4 regions of the Hydrogenophaga sp. RWCD_12 genome follow, and region 1 is predicted to be linked to each of the others. Evidence: predicted binding sites of a transcription regulator. Region 1 holds the regulator's gene; each other region holds the start of a gene.
The links. Region 1 encodes sigma-54, which starts transcription at its own class of promoters, with help from an activator protein. Its sites were predicted from a motif close to TGGCANGNAANCTGCTTT; they were not measured.
Positions count from the first base shown of each region.

Region 2: a site for sigma-54 is predicted at 6,182-6,199, ahead of glnA (type I glutamate--ammonia ligase). Genes of this name have one in related genera too.
Region 3: a site for sigma-54 is predicted at 6,245-6,262, ahead of ACLIJ1_RS21435 (pilin). Genes of this name have one in related genera too.
Region 4: a site for sigma-54 is predicted at 2,744-2,761, ahead of nifH (nitrogenase iron protein). Genes of this name have one in related genera too.

Region 1 is NZ_JBKIXC010000006.1:361,991-369,870, forward strand. Features, by position in the region: gene ACLIJ1_RS22830 (HTH-type transcriptional regulator ArgP) at 1-544, shown strand, start outside; gene ACLIJ1_RS22835 (PsiF family protein) at 681-1,118, opposite strand; gene argS (arginine--tRNA ligase) at 1,265-2,938, shown strand; gene ACLIJ1_RS22845 (SPOR domain-containing protein) at 2,952-3,650, shown strand; gene ACLIJ1_RS22850 (thiol:disulfide interchange protein DsbA/DsbL) at 3,726-4,364, shown strand; gene lptA (lipopolysaccharide transport periplasmic protein LptA) at 4,503-5,153, shown strand; gene lptB (LPS export ABC transporter ATP-binding protein) at 5,150-5,932, shown strand; gene rpoN (RNA polymerase factor sigma-54) at 5,945-7,576, shown strand; gene ACLIJ1_RS22870 (THUMP domain-containing class I SAM-dependent RNA methyltransferase) at 7,702-7,880, shown strand, end outside.
Region 2 is NZ_JBKIXC010000005.1:170,446-178,325, forward strand. Features, by position in the region: gene ubiG (bifunctional 2-polyprenyl-6-hydroxyphenol methylase/3-demethylubiquinol 3-O-methyltransferase UbiG) at 1-495, shown strand, start outside; gene gph (phosphoglycolate phosphatase) at 492-1,163, shown strand; RNA gene ssrA (transfer-messenger RNA) at 1,177-1,565, shown strand; gene ACLIJ1_RS19385 (pseudouridine synthase) at 1,628-2,362, shown strand; gene ACLIJ1_RS19390 (hypothetical protein) at 2,369-3,100, opposite strand; gene ACLIJ1_RS19395 (alpha/beta fold hydrolase) at 3,395-4,213, opposite strand; gene ACLIJ1_RS19400 (EI24 domain-containing protein) at 4,272-5,168, shown strand; gene ACLIJ1_RS19405 (competence/damage-inducible protein A) at 5,177-6,007, shown strand; gene glnA (type I glutamate--ammonia ligase) at 6,250-7,665, shown strand.
Region 3 is NZ_JBKIXC010000006.1:45,808-53,687, forward strand. Features, by position in the region: gene sucD (succinate--CoA ligase subunit alpha) at 1-466, shown strand, start outside; gene ACLIJ1_RS21410 (Stp1/IreP family PP2C-type Ser/Thr phosphatase) at 658-1,446, shown strand; gene ACLIJ1_RS21415 (FHA domain-containing protein) at 1,486-2,106, shown strand; gene ACLIJ1_RS21420 (CHASE2 domain-containing protein) at 2,162-4,393, shown strand; gene ACLIJ1_RS21425 (3',5'-cyclic-nucleotide phosphodiesterase) at 4,434-5,237, shown strand; gene ACLIJ1_RS21430 (pilin) at 5,423-6,025, shown strand; gene ACLIJ1_RS21435 (pilin) at 6,302-6,904, shown strand; gene tfpZ (TfpX/TfpZ family type IV pilin accessory protein) at 6,995-7,762, shown strand; gene ACLIJ1_RS21445 (pilin) at 7,814-7,880, shown strand, end outside.
Region 4 is NZ_JBKIXC010000003.1:540,379-548,258, forward strand. Features, by position in the region: gene nifK (nitrogenase molybdenum-iron protein subunit beta) at 1-145, opposite strand, end outside; gene nifD (nitrogenase molybdenum-iron protein alpha chain) at 182-1,645, opposite strand; gene nifH (nitrogenase iron protein) at 1,733-2,614, opposite strand; gene ACLIJ1_RS14500 (hypothetical protein) at 3,035-3,643, shown strand; gene ACLIJ1_RS14505 (NAD(+)--dinitrogen-reductase ADP-D-ribosyltransferase) at 3,677-4,522, shown strand; gene draG (ADP-ribosyl-[dinitrogen reductase] hydrolase) at 4,515-5,471, shown strand; gene ACLIJ1_RS14515 (nitroreductase family protein) at 5,464-7,089, shown strand; gene ACLIJ1_RS14520 (ankyrin repeat domain-containing protein) at 7,086-7,880, shown strand, end outside.

The sequences.
Region 1 (7,880 bases):
CCTGCTGCTGGACGTGGTGATCGACGACCAGGACCACACGCACGCGCTGCTGCGCAGTGGCGATGTGATCGGCTGCGTCACGGCGCTGGCCGAGCCGATGCGCGGCTGCGTGGCCGAACCGCTGGGCGTGGCGCGCTACTGCTGCGTGGCGTCGCCTGACATGGTGGCGCAATGCCGCACGGCCGCCGGCGCGGTGTCACCGCACCAGCTGCTGGCCCAGCCGGCCATCATCTTCAACCGCAAGGACGCGCTGCAGGACGCCTTCCTGAAACAGCACTTCGGTCTGAGCCAGCCCAACTACCCGCGCCACTACGCACCGGCGGTGGACGCGTTCGAGAAAGCGATCGAACTGGGACTGGGCTGGGGCATGGTGCCCGAGCAGCACCTGCCGGGGAGGCCAGGGATGCAGGAACTGTTGCCGGGTGCCACGGTGGACGTGACCCTGTACTGGCAACACTGGGCGCGGGAACCGCTGTCGGCACAACGCCTCACGCAGGCGGTCAAGGAAGCGGCACACACGGCACTGCCGCAGGCAAGAAACTGAACAGCATCGGGAGATTGGCCGGGCAGAGGTCGGAGCGCATGCCCGATCCAGACACACCGCGGATCCGGCTCCGCCGGTCCGCAGGTGTGGTCCCCCCGCGCAGCAGGGGGGAAGCCGCCTCAGCGGCGCAGGGAGGTCAGCCCTTCAGGCAGGTGCTCATGAACTTCTTGCGTTCGTCGCCCTTGAGCGCCTTGGTCTTGGCGTCGGCGTTGCAGGTCTTCATCTTGTTTTGCTGGCTGTTGCCGCCGGCGGCAGCTTCGTCGCCGGAGAGGCAGGACTTCATGAACGACTTGCGCTCGTCGCCCTTGAGGGCCTTGGCCTTCGGGTCGGCGTTGCAGGTCTTCATGCGGTTCTGTTGCTCGGTCGGCTTCTTGTCCGCGGCCGGGGCAGCGGCTGCAGCAGCAGGCGCAGCGGCGGCGGGCGCAGCAGCCGGGGCCTTGGCGGCGGCAGGTGCTGCAGCAGCAGCGGGCGCAGCAGCAGGCGCCTTGGCCGGGGCAGCAGCGGGGGCTGCGGTCTGGGCCATGGCCATGGAAAGGGAACCGGTCAGGGCGATCAGGGTCAGCAGATGTTTCATGTCTTGCCTTTGGGTAGGAATGAGCCCGGGATCGGGCGCAGGCACGATACACCTTTTTTTCTTAAGGCTTTCTGACGGGGTGCCCCGGGTTTTCCAGAGCACCGTCTGACGGTGTCGGGTCGCCCGCCACCTAAAATCGCTGCCCTATGCTCAAGATCAAACAGGAACTGCTGGCCGGCCTCGCACAGGCGCTGGACCAGCTCTCGCCCGGCGCCGGCGACAAGGCCGCCTTCGAATCCCCCAAGGTGGCTGCCCACGGCGACTACGCCATCACGGCCGCCATGCAGCTGGCCAAGCCGCTCAAGCTCAATCCGCGCCAGGTCGGTGAATCGCTCAAGGCCGCACTGTTGGCCCTGCCGGTCTACCAGCAGTGGGTCGCCGACATCGAAATCGCTGGCCCTGGCTTCCTCAATCTGCGCCTCAAGCCAGCAGCCAAGCAGGCCATCGTGACCGAGGTGCTGCAGGCCGGTGACAGCTTCGGCGTGCAGCCATCCAACGGCCAGCGCCTCATGGTCGAGTTCGTGTCCGCCAACCCCACCGGTCCGCTGCACGTGGGTCACGGCCGCCAGGCCGCACTGGGCGACGCGATCTGCAGCCTCTACAGCACCCAGGGCTGGAACGTCCACCGCGAGTTCTATTACAACGACGCGGGCGTACAGATCGGGACATTGGCCACCAGCACGCAGCTGCGTGCCAAGGGCTTCAAGCCTGGCGACGCCGAGTGGCCCGAAGCCGCCTACAACGGCGACTACATCCAGGACATCGCCAACGACTTCCTGGCGAAGAAGACTGTGCACGCCGACGACCGCGAGTTCACCGCCAGCGGCGACGTGAACGACCTCGACAGCATCCGCCAGTTCGCCGTGGCCTACCTGCGCCACGAACAGGACCTGGACCTGCAGGCCTTCCAGGTGAAGTTTGACCACTATTACCTCGAATCCAGCCTCTACACCAGCGGCCGCGTAGAGGCCACGGTGAAGAAGCTGGTGGACGCCGGCAAGACCTACGAGCAGGACGGCGCGCTGTGGCTCAAGTCCACCGACTACGGCGACGACAAGGACCGCGTCATGCGCAAGGGCGACGGTTCGTACACCTACTTCGTGCCCGATGTGGCCTACCACATCAGCAAGTGGGAACGGGGCTTCACCAAGGTCATCAACATCCAGGGCACCGACCACCACGGAACGATTGCGCGCGTACGCGCCGGCCTGCAGGCCGCGGGCGTGGGCATTCCCCAGGGCTACCCCGACTACGTGCTGCACACCATGGTGCGTGTGGTGCGCGGTGGCGAGGAGGTGAAGATCAGCAAGCGCGCCGGCAGCTACGTGACCCTGCGCGACCTGATCGAGTGGACCAGCAAGGACGCGGTGCGCTTCTTCCTGCTCAGCCGCAAGCCCGACACCGAATACACCTTCGACGTCGACCTCGCGGTGCAGAAGAACAACGACAACCCGGTCTACTACGTGCAGTACGCCCACGCGCGCATCTGCTCGGTGCTGGCCGCCTGGGGCGGTGACGTGGCCTCGCTGGCCGGTGTCGACCTCTCCCCGCTGGACACGCCGGCTGCGCAGTCGCTGATGCTGCTGCTGGCCAGGTACCCGGCCATGCTGACCTCGGCGGCCAACGACTTCGCGCCGCACGACGTGACCTTCTACCTGCGCGAACTGGCCGCGGCTTACCACAGCTACTACGACGCCGAGCGCATCCTGGTGGACGACGAAAAGGTCAAGCTGGCGCGCCTGGCCCTTGTCCGGGCAACCGCGCAGGTGTTGCACAATGGCCTGGCTGTGCTGGGCGTGAGTGCCCCGCAGAAGATGTGAGAACCCTCGATCCATGAACACTCGTTTCCCGCAGGCCCACGGACAGCGTGGCGGAACCCTGGTCGGCTTCGTCGTCGGCCTGCTCATCGGTCTGGGGCTTGCCCTGTCGGTGGCGGTGTACGTGACCCGTGTGCCGGTGCCGTTCGTGGACCGGGGCGTGACGCGCAAGCCCGCCGAAGACGCGGCCGAGGCCGAGCGCAACAAAGGCTGGAACCCGAACGCCGGGCTGGTCAACAAGGCGCCGCCGCTGCCCACGCCGCCAGCCCCCGAGGTACCGGTTGGAACCGACGCGGCTTCCACCAAGGACGCCAAGGACAACAAGGACAACAAGGACAACAAGGACGCCGCTGCCAAACCCGACGCCAAGCCGGCCGACACCGCGGCCGCGAAGCCAGGCGCCGACCCGCTGGGCGATCTGGTGAAGGCCAAGACCGGTGCGGCGGGAGCCGATCCGGCGCCGGCGGCTGGCGCCGATCCGTTCAGCTATTTCGTGCAGGCTGGTGCGTTCAAGTCGGCCGAAGAGGCACAGGCGCAGAAAGCGCGCCTGGCGATGCTGGGCATGGAAGCGTCGATCACCGAGCGCGAACAGTCTGGCCGCCAGGTGTTCCGGGTGCGCATGGGACCTTTCAACCAGAAGGGCATGGCCGATGCAACGCGCGAGCAGCTCGAAACCAACGGTGTCGAAGCCGCACTGGTGCGGGTGCAGCGCTGAACCCCGCGCCAGCCCCGGGGGAACTTTTCCCGGTCCGGCGAGCCTGAACCGGGTCATTTCAAGGAGTTTGAATCCATGCAACGTCGAGATTTTTCCCGTGGCCTGATGGTTGCCGGTGCCGCAGCGGCCACAGGGCTGGCCCTGTCGCCCGCCATGGCACAGCGGGTCGCCTTCAAGGAAGGCACGGACTACACCAGGCTGGCCAAGCCGGCCCCCACCGACAGCCCGGCAGGCCAGGTCGAGGTGGTCGAGTTTTTTGCCTACAGCTGCATCCACTGCTTCAATTTCGAGCCGGTGTTCAGCGATTGGATCAAGAAGCAGCCGGCGAATGTGACCGTGCGCCGCGTGCCGGTGGCCTTCAACCAGAACTTCGTGCCGATGCAGCGCCTTTACTTCACGCTCGAAGCCATGGGCCTGCTGGAGCAACTGCATGGCAAGGTATTCAAGGCATACCACGAAGAGCGCCTACCGCTGACCACGCCGCCGGCCATCCTGGCCTGGGTGGAAAAGCAGGGCGTCAACCGCGAAAAGTTCAGCGCCATTTACGACGGTGCGGCGGTCAAGTCGGCGCAGAAGGCCGTGGGCCTGCAGGACGCCTATCAGGTCGAGGGCACGCCCGCCCTGGGCATCGCCGGGCGTTTCTACATCCCGGGTCAGGGTCCCAAGACCCTCCTGGTGGCCGATTCGCTGATCGCTGAGGCCCGCAAGGGCTGACCGATCGGCCCGTTCGCATCGCACAAGGCCCGCTCCGAGCGGGCCTTGCCGTTTCCAGGCAGGAATCATCTCTTGTCAAGGGCACGAATTGCACTTGGCACCGCTACAATGAATGCAAGATCTGTGCCCCCAAAAGCCATGCACCAACACGTCAAACCCTCCCGCCCGATCGCCTGGTTGTTTGTTGCGGCCGTCGGCCTGCTGTCGCCCTGGGTGGCGCAGGCGGAAAAAGCCGACAAGGACAAGCCCATGAACGTGGAGGCCGATGCCCTGCGTTACGAAGAGAACCGCCAGACCAGCGTGTTCAACGGCAACGTGGTGCTGACCAAGGGCACGATCGTCATGCGCGGCTCCAAGCTGGACGTGCGCCAGGATGCCCAGGGCAACCAGCTCGGTCTGCTGGTGGGTACGCCCGCCACCCCCGGCTTCTTCCGCCAGAAGCGCGAAGGCCTGGACGAGTGGATCGAGGGCGAAGGCGACCGCATCGAATACGACAGCAAGGCCCAGACCGTGCTGTTCACTGGCCGCGCCGTGCTGCGCCGCTACCGCGGTACGCAGCTCAACGACCAGAGCGTGGGCAGCGAGATTCTCTACAACAGCCAGACCGAAGTGTTCACCGTCAAGGGCGGGGTTGACAGCAAGACAGCAGCCAACCCCTCCGGTCGCGTGCGCGCCATGCTGACGCCGATTCCCGAAGAGGAAAAGGCCGGCAAGACACCGCCTCCCCAGCAGCCGGCCGAGCCGGCCACGCTACGTCCAAGCGTCAAGATCACCGAGCCCAAGAAGTGACCGCAATTGCCGCCAGCCCACAGGGCGCTGTGGCGGGACAGAGCCGCCTGGAGGTCCATGGTCTGAAGAAGGCCTATGGCAGCCGCAAGGTGGTCAAGAACGTCTCGCTGTCCGTCGACAAGGGTGAGGTGGTCGGTCTGCTCGGCCCCAACGGCGCTGGCAAGACGACCTCTTTCTACATGATCGTCGGGTTGCTGCGTGCCGACGGCGGCCAGATCCTGCTCGACGGTGAGCGTATCGAATCCCTGCCGATTCACCGCCGCGCCCGTCTGGGTCTGGGTTATCTGCCGCAGGAAGCATCGATCTTCCGCAAGCTCACGGTCGAGCAAAACGTGCGCGCCGTCCTGGAACTGCAGCACAACGAGCAGGGCGAGCGGCTGTCGGAAGACGAAATCCGCAGCCGGCTCGACGAGCTGCTCAAGGACCTGCGGGTGGACCATCTGCGCCTTTCACCGGCGCCCGCGCTGTCTGGCGGTGAGCGCCGCCGGGTCGAGATCGCCCGTGCGCTGGCGACGCGTCCCCGTTTCATCCTGCTGGACGAGCCTTTTGCCGGCATCGACCCGATTGCGGTGCTGGAAATCCAGCACATCATCAGCTTCCTCAAGTCGCGCGGCATCGGTGTGCTGATCACCGACCACAACGTGCGCGAGACCCTGGGCATCTGCGACCACGCCTACATCATCAGCGATGGTCAGGTGCTGGCCAGCGGCACGTCCGCCGAGATCGTGGAGAACGCCGAAGTGCGCCGCGTCTATCTCGGCGAAAACTTCCGCATGTGATGCACTGAGCGGATGAAGCAAGGTCTCTCGCTGCGGGTTTCGCAGCATCTCGCCCTCACTCCCCAGCTGCAGCAATCGATCCGGCTGTTGCAGCTGTCCACGCTTGAAATGGCGCAGGAAGTCGAGCAGATGCTCGACGAGAACCCGTTCCTGGACCGCGGCGAAGAAACGGCCGAGCGCGAGGAATTTGGTGTCGACACGGTCGACGCGCCAGTAGTAGCGGCTGACCAACTGGCGGAGGCTGCGCAGCCTGCGCCGGAACCGCGCCTGCCGGAGGCCGACACCCGGACATCGACGACCGAATCGTCCGAGAGTGGCGCCGCTGACGAGGTCGAGAGCCGCCTCGACGGGGCCTCGCCCGTGGAAGAGAGCTGGGAAGGCGATGGCACGGTCGAGATGGCGCCCGACGACAGCGAGTGGGGCGGTGACGCGCCCGCGCGCAACAACAATGCCTCCGGCGGCGACGATGAAACCGCGACCGCGGCCGAACTGGCCCGCGAGCCGGTCAGCCTGCAGGACCATCTGCACGAGCAGGCGCGCTGCCTGCGGCTGTCCGACGAAGACGCCGCCGCCCTGTATTTCCTGATCGAGTCGCTCAACGACGACGGTTACCTCGAAGAAAGCCTGCACGACCTGGCGCGCGCCTGCTGGCGCCTGACGGCCTCGGCGCAGGTCCCGGCCGACACCGAGCCGCCGTTCGAAGAAGTTGAAGCCATCGAGCAGCGGCTGGGCACGGCGATGCAGTGGCTGCAGCAGATGGAACCCTCCGGCGTCGGTGCCCGCGATCTGGGCGAGTGCCTGCGGCTGCAGATCCTGGAATTGCGCAACACGCCCGCGGCCCGCGCGGCCCTGGCGATCTGCGAGCAGCCGCTGGAGCTGATCGCCAAACGCGACATCAAGCGCCTGTGCGCGACCACCGGCCAGGACGACGAGGCTGTGCGCTCCGGCCTGGCGCTGATTGCGCGGCTGGAACCCAAGCCAGGCCGGCGCTTTGTCGATGTCGAGCGCAACGTCGTGGTGCCCGACGTGATCGTCACGCGCGCCGGCCGCGGCTTCAAGGTCACGCTCAACGCCGAGGTCATGCCGCGCCTGCGGGTGCACGATGTGTACGCCAACGCCATGCGTGGCCGCGGTCGCGATGGCGGCGGCGAAGCGGGCCACGCGGCCATGCAGCAGCGCCTGCAGGAAGCGCGCTGGTTCATCAAGAACATCCAGCAGCGCTTCGACACCATCCTGCGCGTCTCCAGCGCCATCGTCGAACGCCAGCGCAACTTCTTCATGCACGGCGAACTCGCCATGCGACCGCTGGTGCTGCGCGAGATCGCCGACGAGCTGGGACTGCACGAATCGACCATCAGCCGTGTGACCACCGCCAAGTACATGGCCACGCCGTTCGGCACCTACGAGCTCAAGTATTTCTTCGGCTCGTCGCTTGGCACCGAGACCGGCGGCAACGCGTCGAGCACGGCCGTGCGCGCCCTGCTCAAGCAGTTCATCGCGTCCGAAGAGCCTTCCAAGCCTCTGTCGGACAACCAGCTCTCGGACTTGCTCAAGGAGCAGGGCATCGAGTGCGCGCGCCGCACGGTCGCGAAATACCGCGAGGCACTGCGCATCGCGCCCGCGAACCTTCGGAAAGCTTTGTAACCCCCTGCGCCGCTTCGCGTCACCCCCCAGGGGGCTGCACCAACGGCCCGGCAAAGCCGGTTCCGTGGTGCACGCTGGAAGGGGCTGTGCCAAACGTGCGGTGTTTGTTCGTTAGGTTTCCATTCATGAACCAGCTTCAACTCTTCCTCCCCTGCGCCGCTGGCGTGGAGGACTACCTGGCCGCCGAGGTCACGCGCATCACCGGCGCGACCGAGGTGCAGAAGTGGCGCGCGGGCGTGGCATTGGAGGCTTCGTGGCGCGATGCGCTCAAGCTCAACCTGCATTGCCGCCTGGCGCAGCGGGT
Region 2 (7,880 bases), on a different contig from region 1:
GGGGCCGACGTCACCGGTATCGACCTTTCCACCAAGGCGCTGAAAGTCGCCCAGCTCCATGCGCTGGAAGCCGGCACCACCGGGGTGAACTACCGCGAAGTCAGTGCCGAGGCCTTGGCGCAGGAGCAACCGGCGTCGTTCGATGTGGTGACCTGCATGGAGATGCTGGAACATGTGCCTGACCCTTCGTCGGTGGTGCGAGCGTGTGCCACGCTGGTGAAGCCGGGCGGCTGGGTGTTTTTCTCGACCATCAACCGCAACCCGAAGTCGTTCCTCTTCGCCATCGTCGGGGCGGAATACCTGCTGCGCATGTTGCCCAGGGGCACGCACGAATACGCCAAGATGATCCGGCCCAGCGAGCTGGCGTCGTACTGCCGCGCGGCGGAGCTGTCGCTCCAGCAGACACGGGGCATGGAATACAACCCGCTGACCCAACGCTACTGGCTCAGCGGCGACACCAGCGTGAACTACATGATCGCTACCCGCCGGCCATGACGCCGTTTGCTGGCATCTGCTGTGTGCTGTTCGATCTGGATGGCACGCTGATCGACAGTGCGCCCGATCTGGCCGGTGCCGCGAACGCCATGCGGGAGGCTAGGGGGCTGGCTGCGCTGCCTCTGGACTGGTACCGGTCGCACTCAGGCTCCGGGGCGCGTGGCATGTTGCGGGTGGCCTTCGACACCGAGCCCGGAGATGCCGTTTTCGAGGCGCTCAAGCAGGAGTTCTTCGACGCGTATCAGAGCAGATTGACCTTGAACACCCGGGCGTTTGACGGTGTGGACCGTCTGATCTCCGCGTTGTCTGGTGCAGGACTACCCTGGGGCGTGGTTACCAACAAGGGCCAGCGTTTCACCGTGCCCCTGTTGCAGGCTATGCCGCTGTTCCAGAGCGCCGCCACCGTGATCAGCGGCGACACCACGCCGCATGCGAAACCACACCCAGCGCCCCTGCTGGAGGCGGCGAGGCAGGTTGGCTTGTCGCCCCAGTCCTGTCTGTATGTGGGGGACGATTTGCGCGACATTCAGGCTGGCCGAGCAGCAGGCATGCGCACCGTGGCCGCTCTGTACGGGTACCTGGGTCCGTCTGCGGATGTGGGGACATGGGGCGCTGATCAAACGATTTCAGCGCCGGAAGAGCTCTTGAAAAGTCTGGAACTGCCTTAAACTGCAGGGTTCAGGGGCTGCACTGGTTTCGACGTGGGTTCGGACGCGCAGCAGGGCATGTCGAGGTTCTGTCACCTCGTAAAACCGCAGAAAAAAACTAACTGCAAACGACGAACGTTTCGCACTCGCCGCTTAATTGCCGGTGAGCTTTGCAACAGCATGCCTATGGGCTGGGCAAGGGTCCGAACGGCGCAAGCCGCCAGGGTCCAGGCTGCAAAGATAATTTCATAGGCTGGTCGGTCGCCGGGCAACTTGGCAGCTGACGAGATCCAAGGTTGCTGGCGTCTTGCAAAGCGTGCTGCTGCGCGTTGCAGGAAGCGAGATCCAAATCAGACGGCTACACATGTAGAACTGCTCGAAGAAGGCTTGCGGACGGGGGTTCAAATCCCCCCAGCTCCACCACTCAACAGCCCCTTGGCCCTCCAGGCCAAGGGGCTTTGCTTTTTGGGTTTCATGGTTTCATGCTGGCACTGAGCGAAGTATTGTTTTCACAGGGTTTTGGCACCCGGCGCGTCTGCAGTGGCCTGGTCCAGATGGGGCATGTCCAGCTCGGCGAGGAGCGCCAGCCTTGCGACGATCCGGGCCTGGAGGTGGACACCGATGGCCTGGTGTTCTGGGTACAGGGCCTGCGCTGGCTGTACCAGGAGCGTGCCTACCTGATATTGCACAAGCCGGCCGGCTATGAGTGCTCTCAGAAGCCGAGCACCTATCCCAGCGTTTACACCCTCTTGCCAGGACCTCTGAGGCAGCGCGGTGGTGGCGCTGCCGCGGGCGTGCAGGCCGTGGGGCGGCTCGACCAGGACACCACCGGTCTTCTGCTGATGACCGACGATGGCAAGTTCATCCACCGGCTGACGTCACCCCGTCACCACGTGCCCAAGGTCTACGAGGTCACAGTCAAGCATCCGCTGGACGAACGGCAGGTGGCACGGCTGCTGGAAGGGGTAGTTCTGGATGACGATCCGGCGCCGGTGCGCGCGGCGTCCTGCCGAGCAACCGGCGCGCACGCCCTGGAGCTGACCCTGACCGAAGGCAAGTACCACCAGGTCAAACGCATGCTGGCGGCGGTGGGCAACCGGGTCGAAGGCTTGCACCGCTCTCGCATTGGTGAACTCAGCCTGACGGCGGAGTTGGCACCAGGTCAGTGGCGCTGGCTGACGTCCAGCGAGGTGGATGCGCTGACCCGCAAACGGGCCTAGCCGGGTTCAGAGCAGGTCGCCTTTGCGGCTGTCCAGGGGGACGAGGAACGAATTGTCCTGCCACTGCGAGCCCAGATCGCTGACCCGGGAGTCTCCCGTGGTGCTGCCGGGCCATGTCGAGAGTGGGCTGAAGTCGCTTTGGCGATTGTTGCGCTGGCGGGTGATGGCCGAGCGCAGGTTGGCTTGCGCGGCGATGATGGCCCTCTCTTCCTGCTCGCGTTCGCGAAGAGTCTGCGCGGTCGGCGTCTCTCCCAGAAACTCGGCACGGATCTCGGAAACCGTTGGGAGGTTGGACGAGCGAACTACCCAGTAAGGCAGGCCGCATTGGGTGAGCAGGGAGTGTTTGATTTGCCGGGTGCTTCTGGGAATGCCAGCGCGGCCCGGCACATCGACACAGCCAACCACGCGGCCGTCGGTCTTGCAGATGGTGAACGTGCTGTAGACACCACCCAGCAGGCGGTACCACTCCATGCCTTCTTCCCGGTCGCGCGGCAGCGTGAAGCGGGTCACCGGCAGTTTGATCATCACGTGATGGTCGTAGAACGCACGCCCCAGCCAGTGCCAGACCTGAAGTTCTTCGGTGTTGGCGATGGCGCGGGTGTCCAACGGCCACTGCTTGGGAATCCTCCGCCGGGCCTTGGTCTTGCGCGCATCCCAGGCACGGTACAGCAGCGCGCCGACCCCCAGAAGGGCAGGCGCGAGCAGGGCCAGCAGCCAAGGTTCGCTCAGAAAGGTCATGGAAAGAATCGGAAAGCAGAGTTACCAAATGTATTGAATCGGCCGGTAAGAAGGGGGTAAGTGTCGCAATCTGAGTCGGGAATAGCGTGAATTTCTTGGTGGTGGCGGCGTACTTCGGACAGCCGTCGCCTGGCCGTGGCCTGGCGGATGCACAAGCGGGGAGAAGGTTGGCCCACGGGCAGAAGATGTCCGCAGGTCGGGGCAGTCGCCGAGCGGACGAAGCCCTGAAAACCGGGAATTGTGCCCAAACCCGGGTCAGCGGCATATCCCGCGAATGTGGGATATGCCCACGTTTCAGGGCAAATTCCGCAAGAAACCGGTCAAGGCCCGTGTCAGCGCATCGGGCTGGTCCCGGTGTGGGCTGTGACCGCAGTCCGGCAGCTCGAGGAGGGAGGCTCCATGCACCGTTTGCAGGATGGCGGCGAGCTGGTCCATGCTGCCGTATTCGTCGTCCATGCCCTGAATGGCCAACAACGGAGACCGGATCGACCGGCAATCGTCGCGGATGTCGAACGCCCGGAAGGGGGCGCTGAGCCAGACATCGTTCCACTGCCAGAAGGCGTTGTCGACGTCCAGGTGGTAGCGGGCCAGCCTTTGTCGCATGCCGCGCTCACCCGGGTCGGACAGGTAGGTCTGCCGTGCCTGTTCGATTGACCGGATCGAGACATCCTCGACAAACAGGTGCGGCGCCATCACCACGCAGGCAGAGACCGTGAGGCGGCTGGCATGCAGCAGGGCGATGGTGGCGCCGTCCGAATGCCCGATCAGCACAGGTCGCTGGATGTCCAGCCTGCGCAGCAGTTCCGGCAGCACATCGAGCGCTTCGCGGTGCATGTAGTCGGGCTCGTGCCGGCCGACATGCCAGTGGCCTTCAACCCGGGATGGTCCGCGAACATCAGCCACCGGGTCGGACCGGCCGTATCCCCGGCGGGAATACAGCCAGCCGGCGCGGCCCGTGGCGGCGCAGATCTCGCGTGGCCAGTCCCGGCCCCGCTGCGCCCACATGGACACGCTGCCAAGACCTTCGTGCAGGAACAGCAGGGGGGCCAGTTCTGGGGAGCCGGGGATGTGCGCAACTTCCAGCCGCACACCGTGAATGTCGACACTGTCCAATCGGTTCTCCTCGGGCGTGGCTGCGCCGGACCGCAGCGAAAACCTGTATTCTGACCGGATGACTCAGCTGTTCGATTCGTTCTGGCGCGCGGTGGCGTATTGCATGCATCCGCGGGTGATTGGCCTTTCGTTCCTGCCCCTCGTGTTGATGGTGGCGCTGTCGTTCGGGTTGGGGTATTTCTGCTGGGACTTCGCGGTTCAGGCCGTGTCCGACTGGCTGCAAGCCTGGTCCCTGGTGCAGAGCTTCCTGGGCTGGCTTGACGGTGTCGGACTGGGCTACCTGCGCACTGTTTTCGCGCCGCTGGTGGTGCTGGTGCTGGCGACGCCGGTGATCGTGCTGCTGAGTCTCTTGCTGGTGGCGTTTTTCATGACGCCCGCCATGGTGGACCTCGTGGGGCAGCGCCGCTTTGCCCAACTGGAGAAGAAGAAGGGTGGCTCGCTGTGGGTGAGTCTGGCCTGGTCGCTGGGGTCCACGGTGGTGGCTGCCGTGGCGCTGGTGCTGTCGATGCCGTTCTGGCTGGTGCCGCCGCTGGTGCTCATCCTGCCGCCACTCATCTGGGGCTGGCTGACTTACCGTGTGTTTGCCTTCGACGCACTGTCCATCCATGCCAGCAGCGCCGAGCGAAAGACCATCTTGCGCGAGCACCGTGGCAGCCTGCTGGCCATGGGTGTCATCAGTGGTTATCTGGGTGCAGCACCCAGCCTGCTGTGGGCATCCGGCGCCATGTTTGTGGCGCTGGCGCCGCTGCTGGTGCCGGTGGCGATCTGGATCTACACCCTGGTGTTTGCGTTTTCCTCGCTCTGGTTCGCCCATTTCTGCCTGACGGCCCTGCAGAAGCTGCGGGGGCAGGTGGCCGTGGACATCGTGGACGCTGTCCCTGGCCAGACCATCGGCGCAGCGATACCTCCTGCGCAGTCCGCGGCCGGTGGCGAGCTGCCTCCGCCCCAGTCCTGACAAGCACCATGGAACAAACTTCGGTTTCTGCTCCCGCCTTCGGGCTCATCATCATTGGCGATGAAATCCTGTCCGGCAAGCGCGCCGACAAGCACCTTCCCAAGGTGATCGAGCTGCTGTCGGCCCGCGGGCTGTCGCTGGCCTGGGTGCGCTGCATCGGCGACGATCGCCAGCGCATCACTGCCGCCCTGCGCGACGCCTTTGCGGGCAACGACATCGTTTTCAGCTGCGGGGGGATAGGCGCGACTCCCGACGACCACACCCGGCAATGCGCGGCTGCAGCCTTGGGGACGGAGCTTGCGCTGCACCCAGAGGCCCGCGATCTGATCGAGCAGCGCATGAAGGACCTGGCACTTGAGCGCGGCGAGACCTATGACCCTGACCGCCCCGACAACGTGCACCGGTTCAACATGGGCGTGTTCCCGCAGGGCGCCCGCATCATTGCCAACCCCTACAACAAGATTCCGGGTTTCAGCTGCGACGGACCGGGAGGTGGAACGGTCCATTTCGTGCCAGGGTTTCCCGTGATGGCGTGGCCGATGATTGAGTCCCTGCTCGATGGCCCATACGCACATTTGCACCGGCGCGGGGCCTGGCAGGAGCACTCGGTGGTGGTCAAGGGTGCGATGGAAGCCAGCCTCACGCCGTTGATGGAAACGATCGAGAGGGACCATCCGGTCAAGGTGTTCAGCCTGCCCAGCGTCGATCACCCGGAACACGGCCGGCACATCGAACTGGGGGTCAAAGGTGATCCGGAGAGTGTCGCGCTCGCGTTTGTGGCCATGCTCGACGGACTGCGTCAGTTTGGCGCCGAGCTGGGCCCTGAAATGGTGCGCTGAAGAGTTGCACCAACCATGTGCGGCGCTGACTGGATGCACATAAACGGTGCATTCCTTTGGCGTGACGCTGGCACGTTTGCGCTTGCGCTGCTGGGGCGACCACCCGTGTTGCTGCGCCATAATCCCAAATGGAGTTCACGCCCCGCGTTGCGCAGGCAACCCAGGGCATCGCAGTGGCACAAAAACTGCTTCGTGTCCACGTCGAATTTCACTTTCCACCCACACAGCAACAGGAGTATTTGATGGCAAAGACCGTCGCAGACGTGATGCAAATGGTGAAGGACAACGAAGTCAAGTTCGTTGATTTCCGTTTCACCGACACCCGTGGTGCGCAGCAGCACACCACCGTGCCCGTGTCCCACTTCGATGAAGACAAGTTCGTTTCGGGTCATGCGTTCGACGGTTCCTCCATCGCTGGCTGGAAGGGCATCGAAGCCTCTGACATGCAGCTGATTCCGGATCCGAACACGGCCAACATCGATCCGTTCTACGAAGAGACCACGCTGATTCTGACCTGCGACGTGCTCGAGCCCGCCGACGGCAAGGCCTACGACCGCGATCCCCGTTCCATCGCCAAGCGCGCCGAGGCCTACCTGAAGTCCACCGGCCTGGGCGACACCGCCTTCTTCGGACCGGAACCCGAGTTCTTCCTGTTCGACGGCGTGCGCTGGAGCACCGCTCCGGGCCACACCTTCTACGAAATCGAAGAGTACGAAGCTCCCTGGAACAAGGGTGCCAAGCTCGAAGGTGGCAACCGCGGCCACCGTCCGACCGTCAAGGGCGGCTACTTCCCCGTGCCCCCGGTCGACAGCACGCAGGACATGCGCGCCGAGATGTCCCTGATCCTCGAATCGCTGGGCATCCCTGTCGAAGTGTTCCACCACGAAGTGGCAGGCGCTGGCCAGAACGAGATCGGTACCCGCTTCAGCACCCTGGTGCAGCGCGCCGACTGGACCATCCTGCAAAAGTATGTGGTGCACAACGTTGCCAATGCCTACGGCAAGACGGCTACGTTCATGCCCAAGCCCTACGCCGGTGACAACGGTTCTGGCATGCACGTGCACCAGTCGGTCTGGAAAGACGGCAAGAACCTGTTCGCTGGCGACGGCTATGCCGGTCTGTCGGAATTCGCGCTGTACTACATCGGCGGCATCATCAAGCACGCCCGTGCCCTGAATGCCATCACCAACCCCGGCACGAACTCCTACAAGCGTCTGGTGCCTCACTTTGAAGCCCCGGTGAAGCTGGCCTACTCGGCCAAGAACCGTTCTGCCTCGATCCGCATCCCGTACGTGGCCAACCCCAAGGGCCGTCGCGTGGAAGCCCGCTTCCCCGATCCCCTGATGAACCCGTACCTGGGCTTCTCGGCGCTGTTGATGGCCGGTCTGGATGGCGTGGAAAACAAGATCCACCCGGGCGAAGCTGCCACCAAGGATCTCTACCATCTGCCGCCGGAAGAGGACAAGCTGGTCCCGACCGTGTGCCACAGCCTGGACATGGCGCTGGACTACCTGGACAAGGACCGAGCCTTCCTGACCAAGGGTGGCGTGTTCACCGACTCCATGCTGGATGCCTACATCGAGCTGAAGATGGGCGAAGTCAACCGCGCCCGCATCGAAGTGGCGCCGGTCGAGTACGACATGTACTACAGCCTGTGATGGGCCACCCGGGTTCCGGGTGCTCACCGCGAAAAGGACGGCTCCGGCCGTCCTTTTTTTGTGCCTTCCGCCCGCAAACCATGGATTTCCGGTCGGGCTCTGGCAATATCGCGCGAGTTTTTCGTCATACTGAAAATTGCTGACGTTTGCGCCCCTAGCGCTGGGAGTACCCGTGTTGTCCAGATTCGTTGCAGTTGATTCGTTGAAGGCTTTTG
Region 3 (7,880 bases), 320 kb from region 1:
GATCGGCATCATGCCCGGCCACATCCACCGCAAGGGCCGCATCGGCGTCGTGTCCCGTTCGGGCACGCTGACCTATGAAGCCGTTGCGATGCTGACCGAAGTCGGCCTGGGCCAGTCCAGCGCCGTCGGCATCGGTGGCGACCCGATCAACGGTCTCAAGCACATCGACGTGATGAAGGCCTTCAACGACGATCCTGACACCGACGCCGTCATCATGATCGGCGAAATTGGTGGCCCGGACGAAGCCGAAGCCGCCCAGTGGTGCAAGGCCAACATGAAGAAGCCGATCGTCGGCTTCATCGCTGGCGTGACCGCGCCTCCCGGCAAGCGCATGGGCCATGCCGGCGCGCTGATCTCCGGCGGTGCCGACACGGCCGATGCCAAACTGGCCATCATGGAAGAGTGTGGTTTCATCATCACGCGCAACCCTTCCGAGCTGGGCAAGCTGCTCAAAGCACAGCTCTGAGGCTGGCTTCCTCTCTGAAGAGAATGAACAAAGGCAACGCTCGCGTTGCCTTTGTTTTTTGAGGAAGGTGCTACTTGTGCACAGCCTGGTGCGAATATCCGCAGGCAACGGTCGGGACTGTCCCGATTCGTGACAAATGTCGCGACGGACAGGCACCTCAAGCCCCGTTTCAGGCTATAAAACCGATCTACATGATTTTTGAGTACTACAGCCAGACCGACCCCGGGTTGATTCGTGAAAACAACGAAGACTCGGTTTCGCTCGACACCGCCAATCAAGTGGTGGTGTTGGCCGACGGCATGGGTGGGTACAACGCCGGCGAGGTGGCCAGCGCCATGGCCACCAGCTTCATCCACACCGAGCTGGGGCGTTGGATCGGCGAGGGGGGGCAGGAAGCACCGGTGCGCGAACTCAAGCGCGCGATGGAAATCTGCGTCGACAACGCCAACCGCTCCATTTTCAACGCAGCCAATTCCAACCCGCTGTATGCGGGCATGGGAACCACCCTGGTGATGGGTGTCTTTCAGGGAACGCGGGCGATGATTGGCCACGTCGGCGATTCGCGCTGCTACCGATTGCGCGGCAATACCCTGCAGCAAATCACCCGGGACCATTCCCTGTTGCAGGAGCAGATCGACGCGGGACTGATTTCGCTCGAGCAGGCGCAGTTCGCCACGCACAAGAATCTCGTGACCCGCGCATTGGGTGTGGAAGACACCGTGTTGCTCGAAGTGAACGAATTCCGGGTGGAAGACGGCGACCTGTACCTGTTCTGTTCCGACGGGTTGAGCGACATGGTTCCGGATCCCCGGATTGCCGCGATCCTCATGGAAGACGCACCACTGGATCAGATCGGGCGGACGCTGGTCGAGGACGCCAATGGCTGTGGTGGGCGCGATAATATTTCGGTGATACTGGCACTGGCCCGGGCCAAGCCGGTCCGCAGGGGTTTGTTGTCGCGTATGCTCGGACAGCAGTAATCAATTAGTTTCGTTTCCAAGGTTCCACAGGAGTCGGCCATGCCGAAAATGATCGTTTCCATCGATGGCGTTGTCATCAAGGAGGTGCAGCTCACGAAAGACCGCACCACCCTGGGCCGTCGTCCATACAACGACATCGTCATCGACAACCTGGCGGTCAGTGGTGAGCATGCCGTGATGCAGATGTCTGGCGCCGAGGTGTTCCTCGAAGACCTCAACAGCACCAATGGCACTTACGTCAACGGCAAGGCGATCAAGAAACAGCAGCTGCAGAACGGCGACACGGTCGAGATCGGCAAGTACAAAATCAAGTTCGTGCACGACGGTGCGTCCGACGGTCACGAAAAGACGACGGTGATCAATTCCGGCGCCGTGGTAGGGGCTGAACCCGCCATGGTGGGCAACGCGGCCATCCGAGTGATGTCTGGCGCGGCTGCAGGCCGCGAGGTGCCTCTGGTCAAGGTGGTCACCACCATCGGCAAGCCTGGGGTGGCGGTGGCGGCCATCACGCGCCGGCCGCACGGCTATGTGGTGGCGCTGGTCGAGGGTGCGGTCAAACCGACCATCAACGGCACCGCCCTGACCACCGAAGCGGTGAACCTGCACAACGGCGACCTGATCGAGCTGGCCGGCACGCAGATGCAGTTCGTGCAGTCCTGACCGGATGTACCCGCAGGCGCGCTGAACGGGTGCCTGCCTCTTCCCGCGACGTTTCATGCAGGCGCTGAGCAGACACGGCCCCCGTGTGGCCGTCACGCTGCTGCCCTTGCTGTTCGCTTTGTTGCACGTGGTCGGCGTGCTGCCTCTGGGCATCCTGCAGCGCCTGGACCACATCATTTACGACGCGCGTCTGCGCTGGACCATGCCGGGGACGCTGGATCCACGGATCGTGATCGTTGATGTGGACGAGAAAAGCCTTGCCGAAATCGGTCAATGGCCCTGGCCGAGGGACCGCATGGCCGAGCTGGTTGACCAGCTGTTCGTGCAGCAAAGCGTGGCGCTGGTGGGCTTCGACACGGTGTTTGCCGAAGCGGATCGCAGCACGGGGCTGCCCCAGCTGGAGCGGCTGGTCCGGCAGGAACTTCGCGACCAGCCGGGATTTGCCGATCAGCTGAACCGGCTGCGGCCCCAGCTGGATCACGACCAGCGTTTGGCCAATGCCTTGCGCGGGCGGCCAGTGGTCATGGGCTACTACTTCTCCAGTGAGGCACAGGCGCGTGCGTCCGGGCAGTTGCCGGCGCCGGCCTGGCGCAAGGAGAGCCAGGCCGGTGGTCATATCCAGGCCCTTCACTGGACCGGCTATGGCGCCAACATCGCGCCGTTGGCCGAGGCGGCTCCGGCGGCGGGCTTCTTCAACACCGTGCCGGGCAACGATGGCGTGGTCCGTTCCCTGCCCCTGATGGCCGAATACCAGGGTGCCTACTACGAGTCACTGGCCCTGGCCATGTACCGGTTGTGGTTGGGACAGCCGGCCATTGAACCCGGGTCTCTGGTCAGTGGTGAACCGGCACCGGGCAGTCTGGTGCTGCGCTCCGACAAGGGGAGCCAGAAGATCCCGGTCGACGACCACCTGACGGCGCTGCTGCCGTTTCGGGGGAATGGTGGGCCGCAGGGCGGATCGTTCCGCTATGTCTCGGCTGGGGATGTGCTTTCCGGCCGTTTGGCCAAGGGAGAACTGGGGGGGCGAATGGTGCTGATTGGCACCACCGCGCCCGGCCTGCTTGATCTGCGGGCGACGCCGGTGGGAGAGGCCTACCCGGGCGTGGAGACGCATGCCAACCTGATTTCCGGCCTGCTGGACCGGCGCCTGATCAGCAAACCCGATTACGCCGCTGGCTACGAAGCCGTGCTGATGTTGCTGGCCGGACTGTTGCTCGCGCTCGGGTTGCCGCTGCTCAGTGCAACCCGGGCCGTCGTACTGAGCATCGGGGTGATCGGTGCGGTGGTTGGCCTGAACACCTGGCTGTATGTGGCCCACGGGCTGGCTCTGCCCATGGCCACCACGCTGGTCATGGCGGGCTTGGCCTTCGTGGTGAACATGAGCTACGGCTACCTGGTCGAGAGCCGGGCCAAGCGCGAGCTGGCGCAGCTGTTTGGCACCTACGTGCCGCCCGAGTTGGTCGACGAGATGGTCAAGGATCCGGACCGCTACAGCATGACCGCCACCACCCGGGAGATGACGGTCATGTTCTGCGACATGCGTGGATTCACCGCCAGCGCGGAGACGATGTCGCCCACGCAGTTGCAGGAACTGCTCAACATGGTGTTCAGCCGCCTGACCCACGTCATCCGCAGCCACCGCGGCACGATCGACAAGTACATGGGCGACTGCGTGATGGCGTTCTGGGGGGCGCCGGTCGACACGGCCGAGCACGCCACGCTGGCTGTGCGGGCGGCGTTGGGCATGTCGCAGGAAATCGAGCGCATCAATGCCGATCGCCAGAATGCCGGGTTGCCGGACATTGCAGTCGGCATCGGTCTGAACACCGGCGAAATGTGCGTCGGTGACATGGGGTCCGACGTGCGCCGCAGTTACACCGTCGTCGGCGATGCGGTCAATCTGGGGTCGCGACTGGAAGGTCTGTCCAAGCACTACGGTGTGTCGATCGTTGCCAGCGAAACCACCCGCCGCAAGGCACCCGGCTTCGTCTGGCAGGAACTGGATCTGGTGCGGGTCAAGGGCAAGGCGCAGGCGGTGGCGATCCACACGCCGCTGGCGGCTGGCGTGCCCGACACGGCCCTGGCCGAAGAGCTGCACCAGTGGCAACTGGTGCGCAAAGCCTGGAGGACACGAGACTGGGGTGCGTGCGAAACCCATCTGGGGGAACTGCGCGCGAGAAATGCCAAAAAAGTCCTTTACCGGCTCTATACCGAACGGGTAGGCTCCATGAAGCAGTCTCCGCTGCCCCAGGACTGGGATGGTGCGAGTTCGTTCGATACCAAATAACGGGCAGACCGCCTTCTCAGACCAACCGACGGGAATATCGATGCGGGTACGTGTGCTGGGTTGCTCAGGTGCCATTGCCCATGGCTGCCGGACCACCTCCTTTTTGCTGGACGACGACGTCCTGGTCGATGCCGGCACGGGCGTCGGAGACCTCAGCCTGGAGGAAATGGCCCGCATCGACCATGTCCTGCTGACCCATTCCCATCTCGACCATGTGGCCAGCTTGCCGCTGATGCTGGATGCCGTTGCGGCCCAGCGTCTGGCGGCCGGCGCTCCGCCACTGACGGTTCATGCGCTGCCCGGCACCATTTCCGCCCTGCAGATCCATGTCTTCAACAACCTGATCTGGCCCGACTTCGCGGCCATTCCCAGTGTGGAAACCCCGCTGATGCGCTTTGTGCCGATCACCGTCGGGGAGCAGCTTCTGGTGGGTGGCAAGCGGGTGGAGGTGCTGCCGGCGGTACATACCGTCCCGGCGGTGGGCTATGCGGTGGACAGCCCGAGCGGGCACTGGGTATTCAGCGGCGACACCGAGCGCAATCCTGCCTTCTGGAAACGCATCAACCGCCTTGATGTCGCGCTGCTCATCATCGAGACGGCGTTCAGCGACCGGGAAAAGGCCCTGGCCCAGCGCAGCCTGCATCTGTCCCCCAGCACGCTGGCCGAGGAGTTGGATCAGATCGATCGCGAGCGGCGCTTTCCGATCTACATCACCCACACCAAGCCGGCCGAAACCGGCCTGATCATGGATGAGATCCGGCGCTTCGACGAGACGCCCAACCGCGCCTCGGATGTCCGCCACGACATCCGCTGGCTGAGTGCCGGACAGACCTTTGACCTTTGACAATTTTTGCTCATCGAACTGTCGATGACAAAAATTGTCAGTAGCCGCTGGTCACGCGGGACACAAATCGTCACTGGCCACCAGCTAAGCGTGAAAAAGCGCTCGAAAACGCAGCCAGTTCTGCCTGGCACGCTCTCTGCTGAGGTGTAGTCGTTCCAACCCACAAACCCCTCAAGGAGTTTTCAATGAAGCGTTCCCTGCAAAAAGGTTTCACCCTGATCGAACTGATGATCGTGGTGGCCATCATCGGTATTCTGGCTGCGGTCGCTCTGCCCGCTTACCAGGACTACACGGTTCGTGCAAAGATCTCTGAAGGCGTGATCGCCGGTTCAGCCGCCAAGGGTGTGCTGAGCGAAGCGTTCCAGTCCGACGGTGTTACAGGCCTCGATGGTGCAGCCACTGCCATCAACGCCACGCCGTTTGCCCAGAAGCAGTCCAAGTACGTCATGAACTATTGCGTTTACAACAACGCGCAAGGCGGCGCTCCCACGGCAGCCAACTGCCCGGCATTCGCTCCGGGCGCCGCCAACTGGGTTGTTTCGGTGGCTTTGGCTGCTACTGCCGGTAACGGTATTCCCACCAACCTGAACGGATTCACGTTCAATCTGGCTCCGAACGTGCAAAACGCCGGCGTGTTTGGTGTGCCGGTCGCCGCCTCACAAGGTGCAGTGGACTGGGCTTGCACCTCCGCCACGAACGTGGCCTCCACTGGGCGCGCGCTGACCAACAACCAGGTTCCTGCAGCCAATCCAGTTCCGGCCAAGTTCATGCCTTCTGAGTGCCGTTGATCTGCCACGTATTTCAATCATCAGAAAGAGCGCTTCGGCGCTCTTTTTTGGTTTAGTGCTTCGATGGCTTTATCAACGGTTTGTATCTTGGCTAAGGTCGTGAGTGACAGTTCAGCACATGGTGACAAGAGTTGTCACTCGTCGAGGGCGATAGTGCCGGAAATAGTCACCTTCTGGTCGGAAAGAATCGAAAATTCTCTAATATGAGTCTCATTTGACTGGCACGCTCTGTGCATTGATCTCGTACCGTTCAACTAAGCCGTCTTGGAGAGTGTTATGAATCGTTCCCTGCAAAAAGGTTTCACCTTGATCGAACTGATGATCGTGGTGGCCATCATCGGTATTCTGGCTGCTGTGGCTCTGCCCGCTTACCAGGACTACACGGTGCGTGCAAAGATCTCTGAAGGCGTGATCGCCGGTTCGGCCGCTAAGGGTGTGCTGAGCGAAGCGTTCCAGTCCGACGGTGTTACAGGCCTCGATGGTGCTGCCGCTGCCATCAACGCCATCCCGTTTGCCCAGAAGCAGTCCAAGTACGTCATGAACTATTGCGTTTACAACAACGCGCAAGGCGGCGCTCCCACGGCAGCTAACTGCCCGGCATTCGCTCCGGGCGCTGCCAACTGGGTAGTCTCTGTTGCGTTGGCAGCAACTGCTGGCAATGGCATTCCCACTAACCTGAACGGCTTTACGTTCAATCTGGCTCCGAACGTGCAAAACGCTGGTGTGTTTGGCGTGCCGGTCGCCAGCGCACAAGGCGCAGTGGACTGGGCTTGCACATCCGCCACGAATGTGGCCTCCACTGGGCGCGCGCTGACCAACAACCAGGTTCCTGCAGCCAATCCTGTTCCAGCGAAGTTTATGCCTTCAGAATGCCGTTGAATATTGGGTCATCGTGAAGAGTTCCAAAAGAGCGCTTGGGTGATTTTGGGTGTAATAACTTACTTGCTTTTGCGTTGTTTAGATTAATTCATGAAATTTGACTCGAGATACCGGGTGGCATCAAAGGCGGCGAGTGTTCATTTGCTCGGCAGCATCGCCCTGGCAGTCATTGCGGCAGCAATCGTGTTTGGGCTCTGGTATCCCTATCCGTACCGTGAGCTATCAGGAGGGCGAGAGCTCTTTATGTTGGTCATCGCCGTGGATGTGGTGTGTGGGCCATTGCTGACCTTTGTGTTGTTCAACCCTGCCAAACCAAGGCAAGAGCTCTGGATCGATTTGAGTCTTGTGGTGGTTGTGCAACTACTGGCTCTGAGCTATGGCGTCTGGACCACTTGGCAAGCTCGACCTCTCTATTTGGCACTGGAAGTGGATCGGTTCAAAGTTGTGATGTCGGCGGACATCGACCACGAAGCTCTTAAGTTGCTGCCCACCGACCTACGTCCCTTTGCCTTTGGTGGCGTCAGGACTGTGGCTTTGCGCTCGCCGAATAGTGTGCATGAGAAGAACAAGGTTCTTTTTGAGTCTATCGTTGGGGGTCGGGATTATGCCGAACGCCCGGAGTTCTATGTTCCATACGAGGGGGGCGCTGCAAAGGCCTCTCTTATTCGTGCTAGACCATTAGAGCCATTTTTGCAAAAGTTTCCCGACCAAAGGGAGTCGGTGGAAAAACTGGCAAGTGTTAACAAGATTGCGCTGAGCGACCTGACTCTTTTGCCTGTTGTGGGTCGCCAAGACTGGGTTGCCTTGTTGGATAGGAATGGGGGAATTCAGGGCTTCGCCAAAGGAGATGGATTTTAAAGGGGTTTTATTGTGCGTACAACACAGAAAGGTTTTACACTCATCGAATTGATGATTGTGGTTGCAATTATCGGCATATTGGCAGCCGTGGCGCTCCCAGCTTATCAGGACTACACTG
Region 4 (7,880 bases), on a different contig from region 1:
TCTTGGTCCATTCGATGACCTGGCCGATTTTCTCGTCGCTGTGGTTGTATTCGAACTGTTCCTTCTTGTTCTTGAACAGTTCCTGGTACTCGGGCTCACGGAACAGCAGTTCGTGGTCGAGGATCTTGTCGGCTGATTGGGGCATGACGCTCTCCTTGGCAGTTCGGGATGGTGTGCGGGATCAGGCGGCTTCTTTCCAGGGCGCCTTGGTCAGGCCCCAGATCGGCGAGCTGATCGCCATGTCCATGTCACGGGCGAAGATGGCAAAGCCGTCGTAGCCGTGGTAGGGGCCGCTGTAGTCCCAGCTGTGCATCTGGCGGAAGGGCACGCCCATCTTCTGGAAGACGTACTTTTCCTTGATGCCGGAGCCGATCAGGTCGGGCTTGATCTTGTCGACGAAGTGCTCGAACTCGTAGCCGGTCACGTCGTCATAGATCAGCGTGCTGTCCTTGATGTAGTGCGTGGTGCGCTGGTAGTCGTCGTTGTGGCCGAACTCGTAGCCGGTGCCGACCACTTCCATGCCCAGGTCCTCGTAGGCTCCGATCACGTGGCGCGGACGCAGACCGCCCACGTACAGCATGACCTTCTTGCCCTGCAGACGCGGCTTGTACTTGTCGATGACGGCCTGCATCAGCGGCTTGTACTTGGCGATCACTTCTTCGGTCTTGGCCTTGATGGCGTCGTCGAAGTGGCTGGCGATCTCGCGCAGGCTCTTCTCGATCTGGGTCGGGCCGAAGAAGTTGTACTCGCACCATGGGATGCCGTACTTCTCTTCCATGTGCCGGCTGATGTAGTTCATCGAGCGGTAGCAGTGCAGCACATTGAGCTTGGCCTTGGGGGTGTTTTCCAGCTCGGCAATCGTGCCGTCGCCGGACCACTGGGCGATCACGCGCAGGCCCATCTCTTCGAGCAGGATGCGCGAGGACCAGGCATCACCACCGATGTTGTAGTCGCCGATGATGGCCACGTCGTACGGGGTGGAGACGAAGTCGGGACGCTTGTTCGGGTCGGTCTTGTCGAACACCCAGTCGCGGATCGCGTCGTTGGCCAGGTGGTGGCCCAGCGACTGGCTCACGCCACGGAAACCTTCGCAGCGCACGGGCACGATGGTCTTGCCTTCGTATTCCTTGCTCTTCTTCTTCGACACCGCTTCGATGTCGTCGCCGATCAGGCCGATCGGGCATTCCGACTGGATCGAGATGCCCTTGTTCAGGGGGAACAGCTCCTGGATCTCGTCGATGATCTTGTCGAGCTTCTTGTCGCCGCCGAAGACGATGTCCTTCTCCTGGAAGTCGGAGGTGAACTGCATCGTCACGAAGGTGTCCACACCGGTCATGCCGATGTAGTAGTTGCGGCGGGCGGCCCAGCTGTACTGGCCGCATCCCACGGGACCGTGGGAAATGTGGATCATGTCCTTGATGGGGCCCCAGACGACGCCCTTGGAACCGGCGTAGGCGCAGCCGCGGATCGTCATCACGCCCGGCAGGGACTTGATGTTGGACTTCACGCCGCAATCGGGCTTGCCCTCTTCGTACGTGTTCAGGTGCTTGGCACGGCGCTTGGCCATCTTTTCGGGATAGGCCTTCAGCACTTCATCGATCAGGGCCTTGTTGGCGGCCTTGCGCTCTTCAACGGTGGCGGTCATGGGAACACTCCAGTGGATGGTGGGTGGTTCTGGGGTCCGCGATCCGGTGCGCCACGCAGGCGCACCGGATGCGGTCCTCTGTGGAGATCAGGCGGCCAGTTCGGCGGCGGTCTTGCCGACTTCGGACTCGTCGATGGTCTTCATGATCCCGTGCTCCATCAGCAGGTCTTCCAGCTGGTCCATCGTGATGGGGGTGGGGATGGTGCCGTTGCCAGCGTTGCCGTGGACCTTCTGGGCCAGGGTGCGGTATTCCTGGGCCTGCTTGGATTCCGGTGCGTATTCCAGAACGGTCATGCGGCGCAGTTCGGCGTGTTGCACGATGTTGTCGCGCGGCACGAAGTGGATCAGGCGGCTGCCCAGCATCTTGGCCAGCGAATCGGCCAGTTCCAGTTCCTTGTCGGTCTGGCGCTCGTTGCAGACCAGGCCACCCAGACGCACGCCACCCGAGTTGGCGTACTTCAGAATGCCCTTGGAGATGTTGTTGGCCGCGTACATGGCCATCATCTCGCCCGACATCACGATGTAGATTTCCTGGGCCTTGTTTTCGCGGATGGGCATGGCGAAGCCGCCGCACACCACGTCACCCAGCACGTCGTAGGAGACGTAGTCCACGCCTTCGTAGGCGCCGTTCTCTTCCAGGAAGTTGATCGAGGTGATCACGCCGCGGCCGGCGCAGCCGACGCCTGGCTCCGGGCCACCGGATTCCACGCAACGGATGTCGCGGTAACCGATCTTCATGACGTCCTCGAGCTCCAGATCCTCCACCGAGCCGGCTTCAGCGGCCAGCGACAGGATGGTGTCCTGTGCCTTGGCGTGCAGGATCAGGCGGGTCGAGTCGGCTTTGGGGTCGCAGCCGACGATGAGGATCTTCTGGCCCATCTCGGCCAGGGCCGCGAGGGTGTTCTGGGAAGTGGTGGACTTGCCGATGCCACCTTTGCCGTAGAAGGCGATTTGACGAAGCTTAGCCATGTCAGTACTCCAAACAAGTAGGGGTTGAAACCAAGGTTGCGATACACCGCGACCAGTTCAGCCTGACGTGCCCATTGCTCTTGTTATCGGATCACGCATCGGCAGGACTTGAGTCCGCGCAGCCACCCCTTCGCAGCTTCCGTGCCATGCCGTTGCAGCCGCGTGCCGACATGGGCCAAGTGCTTGTTTTCCCGAGGGAAATCACCATTTCTGCGGCGCTGGAGAGCGCCTTTTCGGCTTTGTTCCGAACCCGACAAAGCGGGCCGGCCACGTCGCAAACGGCACGCCTGTCGGGGACCTCACGGCCGCTTGTGTCGGGTTTGCAGCGCCTTCTCGCGCGCGCGAGGGTTTGTCGGGGTTGGTACGTTCATTGCAGACAGCAGGGCGAGCCTTTCCCATCCACACACCACAGGAACCGCCATGACCACGCTGACCGCGCCCGCCGCCATCGAAGACACCGCTTTCGCCCGCCTCGAAAAAGAAGGCCGCATGCTCAACCCGGTGCTCAAGGCACCGACCCACGTCGATGGCCGCTTCGGCTTCCGTGGTGAACTGGCGCTGCGCTTTGCCGACAAGATGGCCGACGAGGCGCGCCCGCCCGAGCTCAAGTGCGACCAGGTGATGGCCGTGGCCCGCGTGGGCGAGCCGCAGCTGCCGTTCTTCTGCGGCTGGCTGCTGTCATTCGCGTCGCTGAAGGACGTGGCCGAAGTGCTGGGCGACACGCTCAGCGCCGGCGGCAAGTACTTCCTGTTCTGCGACAACATGGACATCTCCAAGAAGTACCAGGTGCCGTACAAGGGCGCGATGTTCTACGTGCTGCCCATCCTGGAGAACACGGTCTACAACGAGATGCTCGAACTGCTCTACCTGGAGAAGGGCGACCTCAAGAAGAAGGACACCGCCGGCAAGCTCGACGCCGTGGCCGACGCCGCGATGAAGTACGACGTCACCTTCGACACCATCACCTACGACGAAGGCCTGGCGCTCATGGGCCCGGTGCGCAACGTCAACGAGAACCGGCCGGTCTGAGCCCGTCAGGACTCTTGTCTTCGCCTGGCGCCGATGGACGATGAACCGGTCCAGCCGCACCGCTGGTACAGCACCAACCTGGTCGGCGTGCCGACCCGGGTGCTGGCCGGCACCGCGTTCAACGCGCACCCGGTTCCCCTGTCCATCGCCGGCACGCGCGAGACGCACCCGGGCCTGTTCGGCCTGCTGGCGCGCTGCGCCAGCCTGAACGAAGCGTCGGAGGTGTTCGTGCACTACCTGGACATCGCCTTCGGATTGCGCGCCCCAGCCGCGCACGAGGCCGCCACGCTCGACCCGGCCGAGCGGCGGCGCTGGCGCAGCAGCTGGCGCAAGCTGCTGCAGGGCTGGGGCATGGACAACGGCGGTGCGGCCGGTGCCGTGCTCAAGGGCTGGGTCGAGAGCCGTTTCGGCCTGGTGCCCCTCCACCACAAGCAGCCGCTGCAGCGTTTTCCCTCGCCGGGCTGGATCACCTACCTCGAAGAAAAGACCTCCAGCCGCCTGCACAACAACAACATCCACCAGCAGCTGGACCTGTTGTACGAGTTCTGCCAGTGGGCGCTGCAGCGCTTCGGCCTGCCCGGCGTGGCACCCGCACCCGCCCAACACCTGCGCCTGTGGCGCGGCAGCACGCGTTGCGATGAGCAGCTCGTCGCGGGATCGCTGCGCAATCGCCACTGCACCGTGCGCCTGAACAGCCTGGTCTCGTTCAGCCTCTCGGCCGACGACGCCGGCTGCTTCGGCGACTGGGTGTTCGAGGCGCAGGTGCCGGCCTGCAAGGTGCTGGTGTTCCCCGGCCTGCTGCCGGGCCAGGTGCTGCAGGGCGAGCAGGAAGTGCTCGCGCTCGGCGGCGACTACGAGGTGGTGGCGCGTTATGTCTGAGCCCCACGTCAATGGCTTTCACGCCCGCTTCGACAAGGCGCTGGGCGCCTACCTGGGCCTGGCGATCGGCGACGCGCTCGGCGCCACCGTCGAATTCATGCGTCCGCGCGAGATCCTGCTGCAGTACGGCACCCACCGCGACATCGTCGGCGGCGGTTGGCTCAAGCTACCGCGTGGCCAGGTCACCGACGACACCACCATGAGCCTCGCCCTGGGCGACGCCCTGCTGGCCGGTGGCGTCGGCGGCATCGCCCAACTGCGGGACGGGAAAGACGACCTGCTGCTGCGCGCCATCGGCGACGCCTACCTCGCCTGGTGGCGCGCCGGCCCGGTCGACTGCGGCAACACCTGCCGCCGCGGCATCCTGCGCTTCATGCACGAAGGCAGCCTGGTGGCCCCCGAAAACGAAGGCGACGCCGGCAACGGCGCGGCCATGCGCAACCTGCCGGCCGTGCTCGCCACGCTGAGCGACCTGCGCGCCTTCGAACGCCTGTCGCTCGCACAGGCGCGCATGACCCACCACCACCGGCTCTCCGACGCCGGCACGCTCGGGCTCGGCCGACTGCTGCGCGGCCTGCTCGCGGGCGACGACCAGGTCCGGCTGAGGGAACGCATCGCCCGATGGGTGAGCGAAGAACCCGTGTTCCGCCACACGCCCTACCGCGGCCGCGCCACCGCCTTCGTCGTCGACACGGTGCAGACCGTGCTGCACCACCTGGCCGAACACGAAGACTTCGAAGACGCCGTGGTCGCCACGGTCAACCAGGGCGACGACGCCGACACCACCGGCGCGCTGGTCGGCATGCTGGCGGGTGCGCGCTGCGGCGCCTCGCGCCTGCCCTGGCGCTGGCTCAGCCGGCTGCAGCCCGCGACCGTGCGCGCCATCACCGACCAGACCAGCGGCCTGCTGGCGCTGGCCGACCAGCTGGCGGAGGTGGCCCATGGCTGAGGCGCTGGACGTCGTGATGGCCTACCACGAGCGCAGCAAGCACCGGCTGGACCGCTACGCCGCCGGCCCCGACACGCTGGACTGGGACGCGCAGCCCGACCCGTTCCGCCGTTACGCGGGCGCGCCGCTGACCGCGCTGCCACTGGACACGCCCGCGCCAACGGTGGCGTGGTGCGACCTTGGCTCACCGGACCGGATCGCCGCGCACCCTCTGGGCCTGCGCAGCATCGGCCTGCTGTTTGAACTGAGCCTGGCGCTGGCGGCCTGGAAGACGCAGGGGCCGGACCGCTGGGCCGTGCGCATCAACCCCTCCAGCGGCAACCTGCACCCGACCGAGGGATGGCTGGTGTGTCGTGGTGTGTCGGGTTTGTCGGACGGCGTGCACCACTACGCGCCGCACGAACACGCGCTGGAGCAGCGTGCGGCCTTTGCACCGGAGGCCACGCCCGCCCGCGCGTTCGTCGCACTGAGCAGCATCGCCTGGCGCGAGGCCTGGAAATACGGCGAACGCGCCTTCCGCTACTGCCAGCTCGATGCTGGCCACGCGACGGGTGCGCTGCGCTACGCCGCGGCCCTGCTGGGCTGGCGGCTGCGGCCGGTGGCCTGCGACAGCGCCGCGTTGGCGCAACTGCTCGGCCTGGACCGCGACGCCGACTTCGGCCCGGCCGAGCGCGAGGAGCCCGACGCCCTGTTCGAACTGCTGCCCGCCCCTGCGAACCACGCCGAACACACCGCCCCCTGGTCGTGGACGGCGCAGGCGACCTGGCAGGGCCAGGCCAACCGGCTGGACCGCCACCCGATGTACCGCTGGCTGGTGATCGACGACGTGACCCGCGCCACGCAGCGTCTGAACGCGGCGCCGATTGCAGCAAGCCCTTCACGCATCACCACACCCACCTACCGCCGCCCCAACGCCGACGCCGCCACCCTGATCCGCCAGCGCCGCAGCGCCCAGCGCTTCGACCCGCGCGCCCGCGCGACCCTGGACCAGTTCTGGCCGCTGCTGCAGGCGCTGCACCCGGACCGCCTGCCGTTCGACGCCGCGCCTGGCCCGGCGCGGGTGCATGTGCTGGTGTTTGCCCACCGCGTCGATGGCCTCGCGCCCGGCGCCTACCTGCTGCCGCGCAGCGACACGGGGCTTGCCCTGCTGCGCCAGCAGTTGCCCGAGGCACTGGACATGACACCGGTGCCCGATGCACCGGCCGGTGCCCCGTTGCTGCATCTGGCCGACAACCCGGCCCTGGCCGGCACGCTGCGCACGCTCAACTGCCACCAGGCGCTGGGCTCGGACGCGGTGATGGCGTTTGCCCTGCTGGCCGAGTTCCAGCCGCTGGCCGAAGGCGTCAACTACCGCGACCGCCTGCAGGAAGCTGGCCTCATCGGCCAGGTGCTGTACCTCGAAGCCGAGGCTGCCGGCCTGCGCGGCACCGGCATCGGCTGCTTCTTCGACGACGGCCTGCACCAGCTGCTTGGCCTGCCCGAGCCGGCCGCCAGCGCCGCGCTGCAGTCGGTCTACCACTTCACCATCGGCGCACCGCTGGGCGATGACCGCATCGGCACCGCGGCGCCGTACGCCCATCTGGCCCAGCTGGCCGACCCGCACCGGAGCCTCCCATGAGCGATTCCCAATGGACCCGTCTGTCCGCCGCGCAGGCCCACGCCTGGCTGCGCGAGCGGCCCGATGCCCTGGTGCTCGACGCGCGCGAGGCGGCGCACCACCTCGCCGCCCATCTGGACGGCAGCGTGCGCCTGCACCGCGACAACCACGAAGCCCTGCTGACCACCGTGTCGCGCCGCCGCCCGGTCTTCATCTACTGCTACCACGGCCATGCCAGCCAGACCTGGGCCGGCATGTTCACCGACTTCGGGTTTGCCGAGGTCGCCGATCTGGTCGGCGGTTGGGCGGCGCTGGGTCTGGGCAACGACTCGCGCGGCCCGGTGCCGCTGGCCGACTGGGGGCCACCGTCGGTGGGCGTGGTGGTGCCGCCGGCCCTGGCCGACTGGCTGCAGAGCCAGGGCTTCGACCCTGCGCGCCCCGAGGCTCCCGGCGTGCACGGCAACACCCCGCTGATGCACGCCGCCTGGCGCGGCGCGCAGCCGGCGCTCGACCAGCTGCTGGCGCTGAAGGTGCCGCTGGACGCTGTCAACAGCGACGGCAACAACGCGCTCTGGCTGGCCTGCGTGCACGGCGAGCCGGAGAACATCCGCCTGCTGGCCGCACACGGCGTGCCGATCGACCACGCCAACTTCACCGGCGCCACCGCGCTGATGTACGCCGCCTCCAGCGGCAAGGCCGGCGTGGTCGCCACCCTGCTGTCGCTGGGCGCCAACCCGCACCTCGTCACCCAGGACGACTTCAGCGCGCTGGACATGGCCGCCAGCCTCGACTGTCTGCAACTGCTGCGCACG